DNA from 3 places in the Variovorax sp. 38R genome. Region 1 is predicted to be linked to each of the others. Evidence: riboswitches for the same ligand, from Rfam matches in the RefSeq annotation. Region 1 holds a riboswitch; each other region holds the start of a gene.

Evidence for each region. Region 1 has a riboswitch for glycine ahead of gcvT (glycine cleavage system aminomethyltransferase GcvT). Riboswitches for the same ligand answer to the same signal wherever they lie in the genome.
Region 2: it holds a riboswitch for glycine, as region 1 does, so the genes downstream of both, IG196_RS02170 (D-amino acid dehydrogenase) here and gcvT (glycine cleavage system aminomethyltransferase GcvT) in region 1, are expected to answer to the same signal.
Region 3: it holds a riboswitch for glycine, as region 1 does, so the genes downstream of both, IG196_RS05790 (ABC transporter substrate-binding protein) here and gcvT (glycine cleavage system aminomethyltransferase GcvT) in region 1, are expected to answer to the same signal.

The regions. Positions count from the first base shown of each region.
Region 1 covers NZ_CP062121.1:2,530,867-2,534,135, reverse strand. Annotated here, with positions in the region: gene IG196_RS11480 (hypothetical protein) at 1-123, shown strand, start outside; gene IG196_RS11475 (hypothetical protein) at 220-756, shown strand; gene IG196_RS11470 (N-acetylmuramoyl-L-alanine amidase) at 1,055-1,528, shown strand; glycine riboswitch at 1,578-1,664, shown strand; glycine riboswitch at 1,681-1,785, shown strand; gene gcvT (glycine cleavage system aminomethyltransferase GcvT) at 1,833-3,008, shown strand; gene gcvH (glycine cleavage system protein GcvH) at 3,080-3,269, shown strand, end outside.
Region 2 covers NZ_CP062121.1:499,069-502,337, forward strand. Annotated here, with positions in the region: gene IG196_RS02165 (RtcB family protein) at 1-16, shown strand, start outside; gene IG196_RS02170 (D-amino acid dehydrogenase) at 36-1,343, opposite strand; glycine riboswitch at 1,435-1,541, opposite strand; glycine riboswitch at 1,586-1,675, opposite strand; gene rfbB (dTDP-glucose 4,6-dehydratase) at 1,794-2,873, shown strand; gene rfbD (dTDP-4-dehydrorhamnose reductase) at 2,870-3,269, shown strand, end outside.
Region 3 covers NZ_CP062121.1:1,295,267-1,298,535, forward strand. Annotated here, with positions in the region: gene IG196_RS05785 (NADP-dependent isocitrate dehydrogenase) at 1-1,043, opposite strand, end outside; glycine riboswitch at 1,310-1,434, shown strand; gene IG196_RS05790 (ABC transporter substrate-binding protein) at 1,572-3,155, shown strand; gene IG196_RS05795 (ABC transporter permease) at 3,179-3,269, shown strand, end outside.

The sequences.
Region 1 (3,269 bases):
AGTGCGGAGTTCCGGCAGGTCTACCGTGCCGATGCGCTGACCGAAACCGACCGCAAGACGCTCGAGTTGCAGCGCGTGGGCACGCGCTGGCTGATCCGCAAGGAAAGCAGCGCGGGCAACTGACGCGCGTCAGCATGCCCTCTGTAGGCAAATGGTTCACGAAGGTGTCACCACTTGCAACGATGCTGCAGCCTTCGACCTCCGAAAGCTGTGGCCGCCATGTTTCCCACCAAGACCGAGAAGGCACGCGACGAACTCCAGGCCGGGCAGCGCACGCTCAGCCAACGTGAGCGCGCCCTGCTGCTCATGGCCGACGGCCGGCGCTCGCTGACCGACTTCAGTCCGCTGTTCCCCAGCCGCGTCGAGGCCGAGCAGGCGATCCAGGGGCTGATGCAGCGGGGCTACCTGCAGGATGCGCGACCGGTCGTCGCTCAACCTGCGCCGGCCCCCACGCCCGTCCCGGCGGCCGAGCCGATCCAGGTCGCCACGTCGGCCGACAGCTTCGACGGCAAGCGCTCGCTGGCCACCACGCGCATGTTCCTGTTCGACATCTGCGAGCGCATGTTCGTGCGCCGCGACCCGCGCTTCGCCAACCAGATGCGCGACGCCCTGCGTGAGGCGCGCGACCGCGAGGCCATGCTCACCATCGCCGCGCTCATGCTCTCCGAGATCGAGAAAGCCGCCGGCCCCGAGCGCGCCGACTCGCTGCGCGAGCGCATCGACAAGCTGCTGCCGCTGGCCGAAACCGTGCACTGAACCTGGCGGCCACGGGTCGCCATCCCTCAACCAGGGGACGCGGGCCCCCGGGGCTGCTTGCTAGAACCCAACTCCCAAAACAAGGAGGTTCAGCATGCCAAATCCGCAGAGCTATCACTTCACGCTTCCCAAGTCGAGACGACCGGGCGAAGTCTCCCTCAACGAGCCCTGGTACCCCGGCGTCCAGCCCTACTGGCCGACGTGCACCACGAAGCGGTCGGTCGATCCGATCATGGGCATCACCACGGTGGTCATCCATGCCACGGCCGGCGGATCGTCTTCCGGCGCCATCTCGGTCATGAAAAAACCGACGGATGCGGCTTCGTTCCACTGGCTGGTTCCCGATGAGGACGAACCCCAGCACGGTGAACTCGTCTGGGCCTGCGTGCCGGAGGCGCTCGCGGCATGGCACGTGCGCAATGCGGCCTCGCACCCCGATGTGAACGACGGCGCCAAGCGCGTCAACCACTGGTCGCTGGGCATCGAGGTCGTGAACAAGCAGAAACTCGACCCCTTCTCCGACTGGCAAGTCGAAATCACGGCGCGCATCGTTCGCCACTGCTGGGCCAAGTACCCCAACCTCGCCCACGTGGTCTCGCACGCCAAGCTGGACCCGGATCGCCGCACCGATCCGGGCACCTTGTTCGATTGGGAACGGTTCAAGCACCTGGTGCTGAATGGCGAGGCCGATGCCATTCCCGTGGCGGTCGCTTCCGCCAAGCCGCTCTCCCAACTGAGAGCGTCCCAGGCGCTGGGGTGCTGCCACACCTGAGGCCCCCACGAGCACTTCGACACCAGCCCCGGCCCCGCGATCCACTACACTCGCCGGGTCAGGAGAGAGCCCCGCGCGACGGGGCCGCCGAAGGCGCAGGGGTTCCCCGAACGCTCAGGCAAAAGGACTGACAAGACGCCGGCAACCACCGGCGTTTCCTTGCTGGAGAGAGGCCGTGGCATTGCATGCGGCCCACCGAAGGAGCAAACCCCGATCGTGGGGCGAATCTCTCAGGTAAAGCGGACAGCAGGGGTGGCCCATGGCGTTGCAGCCATGGATTTCGACTGCCCCTTTGGAGTGCCCCGTGGCTGCTTCTTCCGCTTCCTCCGACGCCCAACTTCTCAAGACACCGCTGTACGACCTCCACGTCGAGCTGGGCGCCCGCATGGTGCCCTTTGCGGGCTATTCGATGCCGGTCCAGTACCCCGCCGGCCTGATGGCCGAGCACAAGCACACGCGCGATGCGGCCGGCCTGTTCGACATCTCGCACATGGGCCAGCTGCGTCTCGTCGGCCCCGACGCCGCCGCCGCCTTCGAAACCCTGATGCCCGTCGACGTGGTCGACCTGCCCGCCGGCAAGCAGCGCTACGGCCTGCTGCTGAACGACGAAGGCGGCATCCTCGACGACCTGATGTTCTTCAATGAAGGCCACGGCTCGATCTTCGTGATCGTGAACGGCGCCTGCAAGGTGGCCGACATCGCCCACATCCAGGACAAGATCGGCGCGCGCTGCGAAGTGCAGCCCCTGCCCGACCACGCCCTGCTGGCGCTGCAGGGCCCGCAGGCCGCGGCCACGCTGGCACGGCTGTCGCCCGGCATCGAACGTTTCGTGTTCATGACCGGCGGCGCGGTGCAGATCGGCGGCATTGCCGCTTTCGTCACCCGCAGCGGCTACACCGGCGAAGACGGCTTCGAGATCTCGGTGGCCGGCAAGGACGCCGACGCCCTCGCCCGCCTGCTGCTCGCGCAGCCCGAAGTGAAACCCGTCGGCCTGGGCGCGCGCAACTCGCTGCGGCTCGAAGCCGGCCTGTGCCTGTACGGCAACGACATCGACACCACCACCACCCCGGTCGAAGCCTCGCTCAACTGGGCGATCCAGAAGGTGCGCCGCGCGGGCGGCGCGCGCGAAGGCGGCTTCCCGGGCGCAGCCAAGGTGCTGGCCCAGCTGGCGGCCGTCGCCTCGGGCGCGGCCGGCCACACCGACCACGAGACGCTCACGCGCAAGCGCGTCGGCCTGGTGGCGCTGGAACGCATTCCGGTGCGCGACGGCACGCTGCTGCAGTCGCTCGAAGGCCATGACATCGGCACCGTCACCAGCGGCCTACTCGGTCCCACGGCCGACCGCTGCGTGGCCATGGGCTACGTGGCCGCCGCCTTTGCCGAACCCGGCACGCGCGTGCAGGCCATCGTGCGCGGCAAGCCGGTGCCGATGGAGGTGTCGACGATGCCTTTCGTGCCGACGCGCTACTACCGCGGCTGACCACCACTGAACACCGCAGACCCGGCTAGGCTCTGCACCCCGATTCCATTTTTTCCACGAGGAGTTTTTTCATGAGCATCAAATACACCAAGGACCACGAATGGGTGGCGGCCGAAGGCGGCGCCGCCACCGTGGGCATCACCGTGCATGCGCAGGACGCGCTGGGCGACGTGGTGTTCGTCGACCTGCCCGAAGTCGGCAAGACCTTCGCACAGGGCGAAGTCGCCGGTGTGGTCGAGTCGGTCAAGGCCGCCGCCGATG
Region 2 (3,269 bases), 2.0 Mb from region 1:
CACGTTCAAGGCGTGACCCGAGGGTGCGTGTCGTGTCAGCCCAGTGCGGGCTGCACGGCGCGCGGCGCGGGCGCCGGCATGCCGGCGAACGCGAAGTCGACCTCGGGCGCGAGCCCGCTCACGATGCGCGCGATCGACTTGCCCGAGCCGCAGGCGTGCGTCCAGCCGAGCGTGCCGTGGCCCGTGTTGAGGAACAGGTTCGGCAGCTTGGTCTTGCCGATCAGCGGCACGTTGCTCGGCGTGGCCGGGCGCAGGCCGGTCCAGAACTGCGCGCGCTCGGTATCGCCGGCGCCGGGGAAGAGTTCTTCGACGCGTCGCACGATCGCTTCGCAGCGCACGCGGTTCAGGTCGCGGTCGTAGCCGTTGAGTTCGGCCGTGCCGGCGATGCGCAGGCGGTCGCCCGACTCGGACGTGTAGCGCGAGAACACCAGCTTGTATTCGTCGTCGGTCAGCGAGACCTGGTGGGCCTTCGATGCGTCCTTCACGGGCAGCGTCACGGAGTAGCCCTTGGCCGGGTAAATCGGCAGGCGGATGCCCAGCGGCGCGGCGTACAGCGGGCTCAGCGAACCCATCGCGAGCACGAAGGCGTCGCCGCGGATGCGCTGGAAGCGGCCTTCGTTGTCGGTCGCCTCGATGTGGTCGATGCTGCCGCCGGCTTCGCGCAGCGCGGTCACGGTGTGGCTCATGAGGAACCTCACGCCGGCCGCTTCGGCCAGCTTCACGAGCTCGCGCGCAAAACGGTTGGCGTCGCCCGACTCGTCTTCGGCGGTGTAGGTCGCGCCGGCGAGTTGCGGGCGGATGTGGGCGAGGGCGGGTTCGATCCGGATGGCCTCGTCGGCCGAGATGACCAGGCGCTCGCAGCCCAGGGCGCGCATCTGCTCGGAAGGCTTGAGGGCGCCGTCGAATTCTTTCTGCGTCGTATAGAAGTGCAGGATGCCCTGCGTGCGCTGGTCATAGCTCAGGCCGGTGTCTCGACGCAATTGCTGCAACATTTCCCGGCTGTATGTACCGAGACGCACGATCTGTTCGATGTTGTGGCGGGTGCGCGCGGGGGTGCATTCGCGCAAAAACTGCAGACCCCAGAGCCACTGGCGCATGTCGGCGCGGATGCGGAAGAGCAGCGGCGCATCTTCCTTGCCGAGCCATTGCAGCACCTTCAACGGCGCGCTCGGATTGGCCCACGGTTCGGCATGGCTGACCGAGATCTGGCCGCCGTTGGCGAAGCTGGTTTCGGCGGCCGGGGTGGCCTGCCGATCGATCACGGTCACCTCGTGACCGAGTTGCTGGAGGTAATAGGCCGAAGTCACGCCGAGCAGGCCGGCGCCAAGAACGATCACACGCATTGCAAGTACCTTTGAGTTTGCAGCGCTTGAACGGCGGGCGTGGAGTGCTATTGAACCAATAGCAAGCAACCGGACGACCGATGTCCAAGTTGCCGCTCCCCCTGTCCTCGGTACCTGAGAGATTCACCCTGCTGCACCCGCAGCGGGTTTGCTCCTTCGGTGCGCCACATGGCGTGGCGGCTCTCCAGACGGCTGTATCGATGAGTGCAGTACTGACCCCTTGCCGATGTTCCTTGTTTGCACTTGGAACTTCGTCGGGCCGACCTGAGCGTTTATGGGAGTTTGCGCCTTCGGTAGGGCCTCCGTGAGGCCCGCTCTCCTGCAATTGTTTGTGATTGTAGGCGGGCCCCGCAAGCCGGCCAAGCCCTGTACATCCGCAGGTCACGCCGATGGGATAATTGACTGTTAATTTTCCGTAAAGCAAACTTTTTTCTACAGGCGAGGGACTCCATGATCCTGGTTACCGGCGGCGCAGGCTTCATTGGCGCCAATTTCGTACTCGACTGGATCGCGCAGGGCGACGAGCCCGTCGTGAACCTCGACAAGCTGACCTACGCAGGCAACCTCGAGACCCTCGCATCGCTCAAGGGCAACGCGAACCACGTCTTCGTGCAAGGCGACATCGGCGACAGCGCGCTGCTCGACCGCCTGCTGGCCGAACACAAACCGCGCGCAGTCGTGAACTTTGCCGCGGAATCGCACGTGGATCGCTCGATCCACGGACCGGAAGACTTCGTGCAGACCAACGTGCTCGGCACCTTCCGCCTGCTCGAGTCGGTGCGCGGTTACTGGAACGCCCTGCCGGCCGACCAGAAGGCGGCCTTCCGCTTCCTGCATGTGTCGACCGACGAGGTCTACGGTTCGCTCTCCAAGACCGACCCGGCCTTCACCGAAGAGAACAAGTACGAGCCCAACAGCCCGTACTCGGCCAGCAAGGCCGCCAGCGACCACCTCGTGCGCGCCTGGCACCACACCTACGGCCTGCCGGTGGTCACCACCAACTGCTCGAACAACTACGGCCCGTTCCACTTCCCCGAGAAGCTGATCCCGCTGATGATCGTCAATGCACTGGCTGGCAAGAACCTGCCCGTGTACGGCGACGGCATGCAGGTGCGCGACTGGCTCTACGTGAAGGACCACTGCAGCGCCATCCGCCGCGTGCTCGAAGCCGGCCGGCTCGGCGAGACCTACAACGTCGGCGGCTGGAACGAGAAGCCCAACATCGAGATCGTCAACACCGTGTGTGCGCTGCTCGACGAGCTGAGCCCGCGCGCCGACGGCAAGCCGTACAAGGAACAGATCACCTACGTCACGGACCGCCCGGGCCACGACCGCCGCTACGCCATCGATGCGCGCAAGCTCGAGGCCGAGCTTGGCTGGAAGCCCGCCGAGACCTTCGGCACCGGCATCCGCAAGACCGTCGAGTGGTACCTCGCGAACGGCGAGTGGGTGCGCAACGTGCAAAGCGGCGCGTACCGCGAGTGGGTCGAGAAGCAGTACGACGCCACGACGGCGAAGGCCGCCGCATGAAGCTGCTGCTGCTTGGCAAGGGCGGACAGGTCGGCTGGGAGCTGCAGCGCAGCCTTGCGCCGCTCGGCGAACTGGTCGCGCTGGATTTCGACAGCACCGACTTCCACGCCGACTTCAGCCGTCCCGAGCAGCTGGCCGAGACGGTGCTGGCCGTGCGCCCTGACGTCATCGTCAATGCCGCCGCACACACCGCCGTCGACAAGGCCGAGAGCGAGCCCGACTTTGCGCGCAAGCTCAACGCCACCTCGCCCGGCGTGGTGGCCGAGGCCGCGCAGCAGATCGGCGCGCTCATGGTGCATTACTCCACCGACTACGTCTTCGACGGCAGCGGCACTCGCCCCTGGAAAGAAGACGACGCGACCGGCCCGCTCAGCGTGTACGGCCAGACCAAGCTCG
Region 3 (3,269 bases), 1.2 Mb from region 1:
TCGTTGGGCGAGTGGAAGTTGGTGATGCCCTTGGCCGAGTCGACCATAGCCAGCTCGGGGCGGCCTTCGTGGCAGGCGTGCAGGTCGCGCTTGATCTCGTCTTGCGTGCTCTGGGGCAGCGTGGCGATCTTGTTGTACAGGTCGACCATGCCGTTGTTGACGTTGATGCCCAGCTCGTCGAACAGCTTGCCGTGTTTCTCGAAGGCTTCCTTGTAGAAGATCTTCACGCAGTGGCCGAACACGATGGGGTGCGAGACCTTCATCATGGTCGCCTTCACGTGCAGCGAGAACATGACGCCGGTCTTGTGCGCGTCTTCGATTTCCTTTTCATAGAAGGCCAGCAGGGCCTTCTTGCTCATGAACATGGAGTCGATGATCTCGCGGTCGAGCAGGGCGACCTTGGGCTTGAGCACGATGGTCTTGCCACTCTTGGTGATCAGCTCCATCTTGACGTTGCGCGCGCGGTCCAGGGTCATGGACTTTTCGCCGTGATAGAAGTCGCCGCCGTGCATGTGCGAGACGTGCGAGCGCGAGGCCTGGCTCCACTCGGCCATGCTGTGCGGGTTCTTGCGGGCGTATTCCTTCACGGCGCGGGGCGCGCGGCGGTCGGAGTTGCCTTCACGCAGCACGGGGTTCACGGCGCTGCCGGTGCACTTGTTGTAGCGCGTGCGGATGTCCTTGTCCTCGTCCGAGGTCGGGTTCTCCGGGTAGTCGGGAATCTTGTAGCCCTTGCCCTGCAGTTCCTTGATGGCCGACTTGAGCTGCGACACCGAGGCGCTGATGTTGGGCAGCTTGATGATGTTGGCGTCAGGCCGCAGCGTGAGCTTGCCCAGTTCGGCCAGGTTGTCGGGCACCTTCTGGTCGTCGCTCAGGAACTCGGGGAATTCGCCCAGGACGCGGGCGGCCACCGAGATGTCGCTCGTCGTCACGTTGATGCCGGCCGGCGCGGTGAAGGCGCGCACGATGGGCAGGAAGGCGTAGGTCGCCAGCAGCGGCGCCTCGTCGGTGAGGGTGTAGACGATGGTGGGTTGCTTCGTGCTCATGCGCTTGCTTCCGTAGGTTCTGGGTTGTCGAGAGGGCTGAAATTTCATTGGGCGAAATGGACTTTCGCCGGAGCCCCCCATTGTCGCCCGGTCGAGCCCGGGCGCGGTCGGAGAAACCCCGATGACCCCGCTGCCGCGGCCCATGCCACTCCGTGGCACGCAAACTGCTTTGAAGAAAGCATCCAGGAGAAATGCCTGGCTCGATGCGTCGAGCTGGTGCATTACCGAAGGCGATAGCCCATAACGCTCAGGTCCCAAGACTGGATTTTTCTAACGCTGGAGAGCGCTGACCGGCCCCCTTGCAGGGACCGAGGGCAGCCGCCGAAGGGGCAAGCCCTGCGCGATGTGCGTGCAGGGTGAATCTCTCAGGCAAAAGGACAGCAGGGGCACGCCGCGCGATGAGCGCGGTGTGTCCGTGTTCGCTCCGGAGCCTTTTCCATGACCTGTTTCCCGCACCGCCGCACGACGCCCGCGCCCCCGGCGTTGCCCGCGCGCGCGCCCCTCTTTTTTCAACCGGAGAACTGACCCATGCTGAAGACACGACAACTGAAAGCCCTGTTCGCAGGTGCCTTGCTGGCCGCGGCAGCGGCCTCCTCCTTCGCGCAGGACACCGGCAAGGTGCTGCGCCTCGTGCCGCAGTCCGACCTGAAGATCCTCGACCCGATCTGGACCACCGCCTTCGTCACGCGCAACCACGGCTACATGGTGTACGACACGCTCTTCGGCGTGGACGCCCAGGGCAAGGTGCTGCCGCAGATGGTCGACAAGTACACGACCAGCGCCGACGGCAAGACCTGGACCTTCACGCTGCGCAAGGGCCTGGCCTTCCATGACGGCAAACCCGTCACCCCGGAAGACGTGCTCGCATCGCTCAAGCGATGGGGCCAGCGCGACGGCCTGGGCCAGAAGATGTTCACCGCCCTGGACAAGACCGAGGCGGTCGATGCCAACAGCTTCAGGTTCGTCTTCAAGGAGCCCTTCGGCATGGTGCTCGACGCGCTGAGCAAGCCGTCGTCGAACCCGCCCTTCATCATGCCGGCGCGCGTGGCGGCCACACCGGCCGACAAGCAAATCGACGACGCCACCGGCTCCGGCCCCTACATCTTCAAGAAGGACGAATACCGCCCCGGCGAAAAGATCGTCTACCTGAAGAACACCAAATACGTGCCGCGCACCGAGGCGCCGTCGGGCACGGCCGGTGGCAAGAACGTGTACGTCGACCGCATGGAGTGGATCGTCCTGAAGGACGCGCAGACGCAGGCCAATGCGCTGGCCAACGGCGAGGTCGACATGATCGAGTGGGTGCCCTCCGAGCAGTACACCGCGCTCAAGAACAACCCCGCCATCACGCTCGACAGCCCCGTGTCGAAGGGCTCGTTCGCGCTGCACCTGAACCACCTGATCCCGCCCTTCGACAACCCGAAGATCGCGCAGGCGGCCTTCATGGCCATCAACCAGGAGGCGCTGATGCGCGCCCAGCTGGTGCACAAGGAGCTGTACAACGGCTGCGCATCGATCTACCCCTGCGGCTCGGCCTTCGCCTCCGACAAGACGGGCTACTTCACCGGCAAGCCGCAGTTCGAAAAAGCCAAGGCGCTGCTCAAGGAGGCAGGGTATGACGGCAAGCCCGTGGTGCTGATGTACCCGGCCGACTTCGCGGTGCTCAACAAGTTTCCGCCGGTGATGGCGCAGCTGCTCAAGCAGGCCGGCTTCAACGTCGACATGCAGTCGATGGACTGGCCCACGCTGGTCACGCGCCGCGCGAAGAAAGATCCGGTCGACAAGGGCGGCTGGAACCTCTTCATCACCGGCTGGGGCATTGCCGACAACATGAACCCGATGTTCTTCGCGCCGCTCACGGGCAATGGCGAGAAGGGCTGGTTCGGCTGGGCCACCGACGACAAGCTGGAGCAGCTCAAGTCCGACTTCCTTGCCAGCAGCGACGAACCCCAACGCAAGGAGCTGGCCACCGCCATCCAGCAGCGCGTGTACGACACCGGCATCTACGCACCCATCGGCGAGTACAAGCCGCTCACGGCCTACCGCAAGGGCGTGGTGAGCGGCGTGGTGCGCTCGCCGGTCGCCGTGTTCTGGAACCTGAAGAAGAACTGACGCGGCCGGACCCGGGAGTCACCATGCTGCTTTTTCTTGCACGCCGCATTCTCTCGACCGTGCCGGTGCTCGTCATCGTCGCGCTCATCGTGTTCCTGATGCTGCGGCTCGCGC